2 regions of the Enterobacter pseudoroggenkampii genome follow, and region 1 is predicted to be linked to the other one. Evidence: predicted binding sites of a transcription regulator. Region 1 holds the regulator's gene; the other holds the start of a gene.

Region 1 (4,212 bases):
TAAGGGCAAACGCCGGCAGCATCAGTACCAGCGTGATGGCAAACAGCGTGGCAAAAATGGCCTGCCAGTCAAAGTGCGCGAGGATCCAGCTGCCCAGCAGCGGAGCCAGGGCAGGGGAAAGACCCACCAGCGGCATAATGGTGGCGAAAATACGGTTTGTGCGGTTAGCCGGATAGTAGTCGGTCACCAGCGCCTGCCAGGTCACCGCCGCAGCACAGACGCCCACGGCCTGAATAAAGCGCAACACCAGCAGCCAGGTGGCATCGCGCACCCACAGCATCCCCAGGCAGCCCACGGCAAAAATGGCCAGACCCAGCAGCAGTACCGGTTTACGACCAAAGCGATCCGAGAGCGGTCCCCACAGGAGCTGCGCGAAAGCGAAACCGGCAAGGAACAGGCTCAGGCTGGCGCTGATGGCCGCCGCAGGGGTTTGCAGGTCTTCCTGCATCGCGGCAAACGCGGGCAGGTACATGTCGGTGGCCAAAAAGCCCAGCACGCTTAAGCCGCCGAGCCAGACTAAAAATCCTTTCCTGGGTTGCATTCTCTTATTCTCCTGAGGAGGCAGGTGTACGTTGGCGCAGAGTGTAGGGAGTGCAAAGCCGCTTGTGAAACGCTAATATTTGGCGGGTGCATTCAAATTTTTTGCAGGCAGAAAATGTGGTCAGATTATTCTCTTGAAGTGGTCGATGCTGTCGCGCGTAACGGCAGCTTTAGCGGTGCAGCGCAGGAGCTGCACCGCGTCCCTTCGGCCATCAGCTACACGGTGCGTCAGTTGGAGGAGTGGCTGGCGGTTCCGCTGTTTGAGCGGCGCCATCGTGATGTGGAATTAACGCCCGCAGGGGCGTGGTTTTTGAAGGAAGGGCGTTCTGTTATCAAAAAAATGCAGATCACCCGCGAACAGTGTCAGCAGATCGCTAACGGCTGGCGGGGGCATCTTTCCATCGCGGTGGATAACATCGTTAAGCCGGAACGTACCCGGCAGATGATCGTCGATTTCTATCGTCATTTTTCAGATGTCGAGCTGCGGGTCTCGCAGGAGGTGTTCAACGGCGTCTGGGATGCGCTGGCGGACGGCAGGGCAGAGATGGCAATCGGGGCCACGCAGGCGATCCCGGTCGGGGGACGTTACGCCTTTCGCGATATGGGGATGCTGAGCTGGAAGTGCGTGGTGGCAAGCGATCATCCGCTGGCGGCGATGGAGGGGCCGCTCAGCGATGATACGCTACGCAACTGGCCGTCGCTGGTGCTGGAGGATACCTCCCGTTCATTGCCTAAGCGTATCACCTGGCTTCTGGACAACCAGCGGCGGGTGGTGGCCCCTGACTGGGAATCGTCGGCGACGTGCCTCAGCGCCGGACTGTGCGTCGCGATGGTGCCCGTTCATTTCGCGCGTCCGCGCATCGATACCGGAGAGTGGGTTGAGCTGACGCTGGAGAATCCGTTCCCGGATGCGGCCTGCTGCCTGACCTGGCAGCAAAGTGATGTCTCGCCTGCGATGGCCTGGCTGCTGGATTATCTGGGAGACAGCGAAACGCTAAACCGGGAATGGTTACGGGAGCCAGCATAGCTGGCCCCGTAAAGCGATTAACGACGGTAGTCGCGGAACGGACCGTCCGCAACGGAACGGCGTTCGATAAGACGCGGGTGAACTTCAATGGACTGCGACTCTTCACGTTTGTTGACGATCCTGTCCATCAGCATATTGAAGGCCGTTTCGCCCAGCGAATCTTTCGGCTGGTGAATGGTGGTCAACGCTGGCGTGAAGAAACGCGCGTTACGCACGTTGTCATACCCGATCACGGAAATATCCTGCGGTACGCGCAGACCCAGCTCGTCGGCAGCGCAGAGCGCGCCCATAGCCATGATGTCACCCCCGCAGAAAACGGCGGTCGGACGGTGTGGCTGGGAGACGATCTGCTGCATTGCGCGGTAGCCCGACTCCGGCTCAAAGTCGCCCTGCACAATCCAGTTTTCCGGCACGTTGATCAGCGCTTCTTCCATCGCTTTCATAAAACCGGCCAGACGGCCCGCGCCGGTGTTGCGCTCCAGCGGACCGGGGATCACGCCAATCTCGCGGTGACCGCGTTCGATCAGATAACGACCGGCCATATAGCCGCCTTCAAAGGCATTATCGATAACGGAATCAGTGAAATCCGCGCGCGCTTCACCCCAGTCCATGACCACCATGGGAATATGGCGATACTCTTCGAGCATCGACAGCACGGATTCCGGGTACTCGGAACACATTACCAGCAGGCCATCAACGCGCTTTTGCGCCATCATCGACAGGTAGGCGCGCTGTTTTTCAATGCTGTTCCACGCGTTGCCCAGAATCAGGGTATAACCTTTCTGGAAGCAGTTTTTCTCAACCGCTTCAATGATCTCGGCAAAATAGGCCGCTTCACTGCTGGTGGCCAGCAATCCAATGGACTTGGTGTGATTAACCTTGAGGCTGCGCGCAACCGCACTTGGCGAATAGTGCAGCTCTTTGATCGCTGCCCAGACGGCGTTGCGCGTCTCTTCCGCCACAAAGCGGGTTTTGTTAATTACATGTGATACGGTTGTAGTGGAAACGTTTGCGCGTTTTGCTACGTCTTTAATTGTTGCCATTAAATGTCACTCCAGACCATATCCTAAACTCCTGAAAAACTTGAAGGTAAACGTTTGCCTTCTCTCACCCTTATCACGCAATCTTGAATTGCGGCACGCCGGGAAAACGACACGGGACGTCAGGAGGGGGTCAATGGCCGGTACGCTAATAAATTTAGCGTGGAATTTTGTCCTATCTTGATGAAAAGGGGAAGAGGTAAAGTGTTTATCAGCCTAAATCCAGGAAGATTTTTGACGTAAATTATGCAAAAATGAGCAGGCTCACTTTTCGTGGGGGGATTAAAAGGAGAAAAATTGATGAGTTCCGATCTGAAGTTTTCGCTGTTCACCACCGTTATTGTGCTGGCTCTGATTGTCGCGGCCGGTCTGACGGCTGCGCTGCACTGATTTACGTGGAGGGAGAGCCTTCTCCCTCCCGATCGACCCGATTGTTACTTCTCTGGCAAAAATCTTTTGCCATTTTGTTAACTTCTCATTTTTTGTGATTGATGTCATGCTTTCCGCTTCTTTGTTCTGTGTCACCACATGACACGGCATCCGGAGTTGACGCATGAAAATCAATTTTCCCCTGCTGGCCCTGGCGATTGGCGCTTTTGGGATTGGCACTACTGAATTCTCCCCGATGGGGTTACTGCCCGTCATCGCCCGCGGCGTGGATGTCTCGATCCCTGCGGCAGGGATGTTAATCAGCGCCTATGCTATCGGCGTGATGGTGGGGGCGCCGCTGATGACGCTTCTCCTTTCGCACCGCGCGCGCCGCAATGCGCTGATTTTCCTGATGGCGATTTTCACCCTGGGCAACGTGCTTTCGGCCATTGCGCCGGACTACACCACGCTGATGTTGTCGCGTATTCTGACCAGCCTTAACCACGGCGCGTTCTTCGGGCTGGGATCGGTCGTGGCTGCCAGCGTGGTGCCAAAACATAAGCAGGCCAGCGCCGTAGCCACCATGTTTATGGGGCTAACGATTGCCAACATTGGCGGGGTGCCTGCGGCAACCTGGTTGGGCGAGGTTATTGGCTGGCGGATGTCATTCCTGGCGACGGCTGGACTGGGCGTGGTCGCGATGGTGGCGCTGTTCTTCTCCCTGCCGAAAGGCAGCGCGGGTGAACGTCCTGACGTGCGCAGAGAGCTGTCGGTGCTGGTGCGCCCGCAGGTGCTCTCCGCGCTGCTCACCACCGTGCTGGGGGCAGGGGCGATGTTTACCCTCTACACCTATATTTCACCGGTATTGCATGACATCACCCACGCAACGCCTCTCTTTGTGACCGCGATGCTGGTACTGATTGGCGTGGGCTTCTCGATTGGCAACTATCTCGGTGGGAAATTTGCCGACCGTTCCGTAAGCGGCACGCTGAAGGGCTTCTTAACCCTGCTGATTGTCATCATGATTGCCATTCCGTGGCTGGCGCGTAATGAGTTTGGCGCCGCGATCGCGATGGTCGTCTGGGGAGCCGCCACCTTTGCCGTGGTGCCGCCGCTGCAGATGCGCGTGATGCGTGTTGCGCATGAAGCGCCGGGCCTCTCATCGTCGGTCAACATCGGCGCCTTCAACCTGGGCAATGCGCTCGGTGCGGCGGCCGGTGGGGTCGTGATTTCAGG
Region 2 (4,212 bases), 400 kb from region 1:
CACCGTGGGTGGGTAAAAACCAGAAAAGATTCAGACTCATGATTTAGCTCCTTCTTTGCCTGCGGGCTGCCAGATGCGTTCGCGAATAGTGACCTGTTTCGGCACCAGGTGGTTTTGATAGAAAAGGTCAGCCGTTTGTTGCTGAAGCGCGGCGACGTGGGCGTCCACGGGCGTGATGGTGGTCGGTGGACGGTGGTTGAGATAGCTCGCGATCACCGGCTCAGGTAAGCCCATGGTTTTCGCCAGCAGGGTAATGCTCTCCTGGCGCTGGGTCTGGGTCAGCGCATCGGCCTGGGTAAAGGAATCCAGTACGCCCTGAATAAATGCGCCGTTCTTTTCCGCATAAGGACGCGCGGCCAGATAGAACGAACCGGTCTGCTTCAGCGTGGTGCCGTCTTTCAGCACGCGAACGCCGCCCTGCAGTAATGCGGCGGAGTAGTACGGATCCCAGATGGCCCAGGCATCAACGTTCTTCTGCTGGAATGCGGCGCGCGCGTCGGCAGGCGTCAGGTAAACAGGTTGAATGTCAGTGAACTTGAGTCCGGCTTCTTGCAGGGCACGCAGCAGCAGGTTGTGTGAGCTGGAACCTTTCTGGAAAGCAACTTTATGCCCTTTAAGATCGGCGACGCTTTTAATGTCGCTGTTTTCTGGCACCAGAATCACTTCGGCCTTCGGTTTGGGCGGCTCAACGCCAACATAGACGAGGTCCGCTCCCGCCGCCTGGGCGAATATCGGCGGAATATCACCCGTACTGCCGAGATCGATACTGCCGACGTTCAGGGCCTCCAGCATCTGCGGGCCAGCCGGGAACTCCACCCAGGAGAATTTGGTGTCCGGGAAGCGTTTTTCCAGAAGCTGGTGGCTTTTCGCCAGCACCATGCTGACGCTGCCTTTCTGATAGCCAATGCGTAAACTTTCCGGAGCCGTTTCTGCGGCATGGGCCAGCGAGGAAAGCGCCATCAGACCTGCCAGGCCGATACGGGTTAACGTTTTAAACATGTGCGACTCCTTGAGGCTGACCAAACGCCGGCGCCTGGATATCCCTGCGGTGCAGAGCATGCCAGAAGGTTTCCAGGGCAGTATCGAGGCGGGTTTGCAGGTTCGGCGTAAAATGAGGTTTATGTTGATAATCGATAACCTGGGAGTCATCGGCGAAAACGCCGTGGAGGATCTCCTGCGCTTTCAATGCGTTCAGCACCGGCTTCAGGGCATAATCCACGGCCAGTAGATGGGCAACCGTACCGCCTGTTGCCAGCGGCAGCACGACTTTGCCGTCCAGGGCACGTTCCGGAAGCAGATCGAGCAGGGTTTTCAGCGCCCCGGAAAAAGAGGCTTTATAAATGGGCGTTGCCACAATTAGGCCGTCAGCGCCGTTAAGCTGCTCGATGAGCGTTTTAAGCGCAGGGCTGTCGAAACGGGCATAAAGCAGATCTTCAGGTTCGAAGTTATGCAGGTTCCAGTGGCACACTTCCACATCTAGGGCATTGAGTTTTTCGCGGGCATATTCCAGCAGGGCGCTGGAGCGCGAAGGGAATCGTGGACTTCCGGCCAGGGTAATGACGCGCATACTTCCTCCTTATAACTAATTGTTTGCTTTTATCTAACATTCATAACAATTTTCAGGAGTGTGACACCGCGCGGTTATTCCACTAAATGATTTATCTGCAATTAAAATGCGAAAAAGTGCATAAGAAATAGACAGGGAGGTAAACGATTGCGTTTTACGCTGATTTTTTGCCGCAGGTCAATTCCCTTTCGCGCGTGGATCGCCCATAATCCCCTCCCGGTTTGCACACCGGGAATCCAGGAGAGTTCATGTACTACCCCTTCGTTCGTAAAGCTCTTTTCCAGCTCGACCCTGAGCGCGCTCATGAATTTACAATGCAGCAATTACGTCGTATTACCGGAACGCCGCTGGCCGCGCTGGTGCGCCAGCATGTCCCGGTAAAACCTGTGCAGTGCATGGGTCTGACCTTTAAAAACCCGCTGGGTCTGGCGGCTGGTCTGGACAAAAATGGCGAGTGTATTGATGCCCTGGGCGCGATGGGCTTTGGCTCTATTGAAATCGGGACCGTCACGCCGCGCCCGCAGCCGGGAAATGACAAGCCGCGCCTGTTCCGCCTGGTTGAAGCCGAAGGGCTGATCAACCGCATGGGCTTTAATAACCTTGGCGTTGATCACCTTGTTGAGAACGTTAAAAAAGCCCACTTTGACGGAATTCTGGGCATCAATATCGGCAAAAATAAAGACACGCCGGTCGAGCAGGGTAAAGATGACTATCTGATTTGTATGGAAAAAGTCTACGCCTATGCCGGTTATATTGCGGTGAATATTTCTTCACCCAATACTCCGGGGTTGCGCTCCTTACAATATGGCGAAGCGCTGGACGATCTTCTGAGTGCCATTAAAAATAAGCAAAATGAACTCCAGACGATCCACCATAAATATGTTCCGGTCGCGGTTAAGATCGCCCCGGATCTTTCTGTCGAAGAATTGATCCAGGTTGCCGACAGTTTAGTTCGCCATAATATTGATGGTGTGATTGCAACCAATACCACCCTCGATCGCTCCCTCGTGCAGGGAATGAAAAACTGTGACGAAGCGGGTGGGTTAAGCGGACGTCCGGTACAATTAAAAAGCACCGAGATTATTCGCGCCCTGTCTGCGGAATTAAAAGGACGCCTGCCGATTATTGGCGTCGGTGGCATCGACTCCGTGATTGCTGCGCGCGAGAAGATGGCGGCGGGTGCGTCACTGGTGCAAATCTATTCCGGCTTTATTTTTAAAGGACCGCCGCTGATTAAAGAAATCGTTACTCATATCTAATCTTTTCTCTTAATCAGACAACCAGGGCTTTATTTCCAGCCCTGGTTGTTTTATATTCCGTCACTGTTGCTTATTTAGACATTATAGTCTTTTATTAATGGTGTTATAAACGAAGCGGCGATCAGGACATTTTTAGTACAGGACGTTTCGGGGACGGGAGAGAAACATGCGAATTAAACCTGACGATAACTGGCGCTGGTATTTTTGCGACGAGCATGATCGAATGATGCTCGATTTAGCCAATGGCATGTTGTTTCGCTCTCGTTTCGCCCGCCGAATGTTAACCCCGGACGCGTTTTCCCCGTCGGGCTTTTGCGTTGACGATGCGGCGCTTTATTTCTCTTTCGAAGAAAAATGCCGCGATCTGGTGCTTTCTAAAGAGCAGCGTGCCGAGCTGGTATTAAATGCGCTGGTGGCTATCCGCTTCCTGAAACCGCAAATGCCAAAAAGCTGGCATTTTCTTGCGCACGGTATGAGCTGGACCCCGGCAACGGGTGACGCGGCGAGCGTCAATCTGAGCGATACCGCAGAAGAGGTAAGCCTGCTGGTGGTTGAGCCTGGTGAAAATGCTGCGCTCTGCCTGCTGGCCCAGCCCGGCGTAACCATTGCCGGGCGGACGATGCAGCTTGGCGATGCCATTAAAGTGATGAACGACAGGCTGAAGCCACAGCTGCGCGTAGATTCTTTCAGCCTCGAACAGGCGGTTTAAGCTTCCAGCTGTACGGACGTTTTCGGTATGCAGCTACAGCACAGAATTGTGCCGTCATTTCCAATTGCCGATTTTTTCAACGCACTTACTTCGCCATCCACCAGCCTGATGCGGCAGCATCCGCAAATGCCTGCGCGACAGGAATAGGGGACGCGAATACCTGCCTGCTCCAGTTGCTCCAGTAATACCTGCTGGTTGTTGCCACGGATGATGTTTCCCTGCCAGTGAATATCTACCGCAGAGGCGACATTCGTCACAACGTCGACCATTTCTTCTTCCTGACCTGAGCCGTACACTCTTGCAGGCCCTCGGGCAAGGATCTCTACCTCATCACCGACGCGGATTGCACCGCTGGAGCGCGGGATCAGGTTCTGACCGAAATCCACATCGCCGTTGTCCTGCGCGGTGCGGAATGACTGCAGCGTCTTCAGCGGTTCGCCGGAAGGGTGCTTCTGGCCTTTCTCCGGGCTCACCGTGGTGAAAATGCAGCGGCTACAGGGTTTTACGACATCAAAGATGACGCTGCCAATGCGGATCACTTTCCAGGTGTCTTCGTCCCAGGCGTCGACACCGGTCACCACCAGGTTCGGACGAAACTGTTCCATCTGAACGCTGGCTTTGCAGCGGCCTTGTAAATCACGCAGCGAGGCTTCGTTAGTCAGCAGGAACGGGAAGCC

Evidence for each region. Region 1 encodes PurR, which represses purine synthesis genes. Its sites were predicted from a motif close to CANGCAAACGTTTGCNTG; they were not measured.
Region 2: the regulator PurR is predicted to act here: its motif matches at 1,704-1,721, upstream of pyrD (quinone-dependent dihydroorotate dehydrogenase).

Annotation. Positions count from the first base shown of each region.
Region 1 is NZ_JAPMLV010000001.1:1,101,721-1,105,932, forward strand. It holds gene punC (purine nucleoside transporter PunC) at 1-541, opposite strand, end outside; gene punR (DNA-binding transcriptional activator PunR) at 656-1,567, shown strand; gene purR (HTH-type transcriptional repressor PurR) at 1,585-2,610, opposite strand; gene cydH (cytochrome bd-I oxidase subunit CydH) at 2,908-2,997, shown strand; gene OTG14_RS05420 (MFS transporter) at 3,161-4,212, shown strand, end outside.
Region 2 is NZ_JAPMLV010000001.1:704,667-708,878, forward strand. It holds gene ssuD (FMNH2-dependent alkanesulfonate monooxygenase) at 1-40, opposite strand, end outside; gene OTG14_RS03335 (sulfonate ABC transporter substrate-binding protein) at 37-999, opposite strand; gene ssuE (NADPH-dependent FMN reductase) at 992-1,567, opposite strand; gene pyrD (quinone-dependent dihydroorotate dehydrogenase) at 1,816-2,826, shown strand; gene zapC (cell division protein ZapC) at 2,993-3,535, shown strand; gene OTG14_RS03355 (YcbX family protein) at 3,532-4,212, opposite strand, start outside.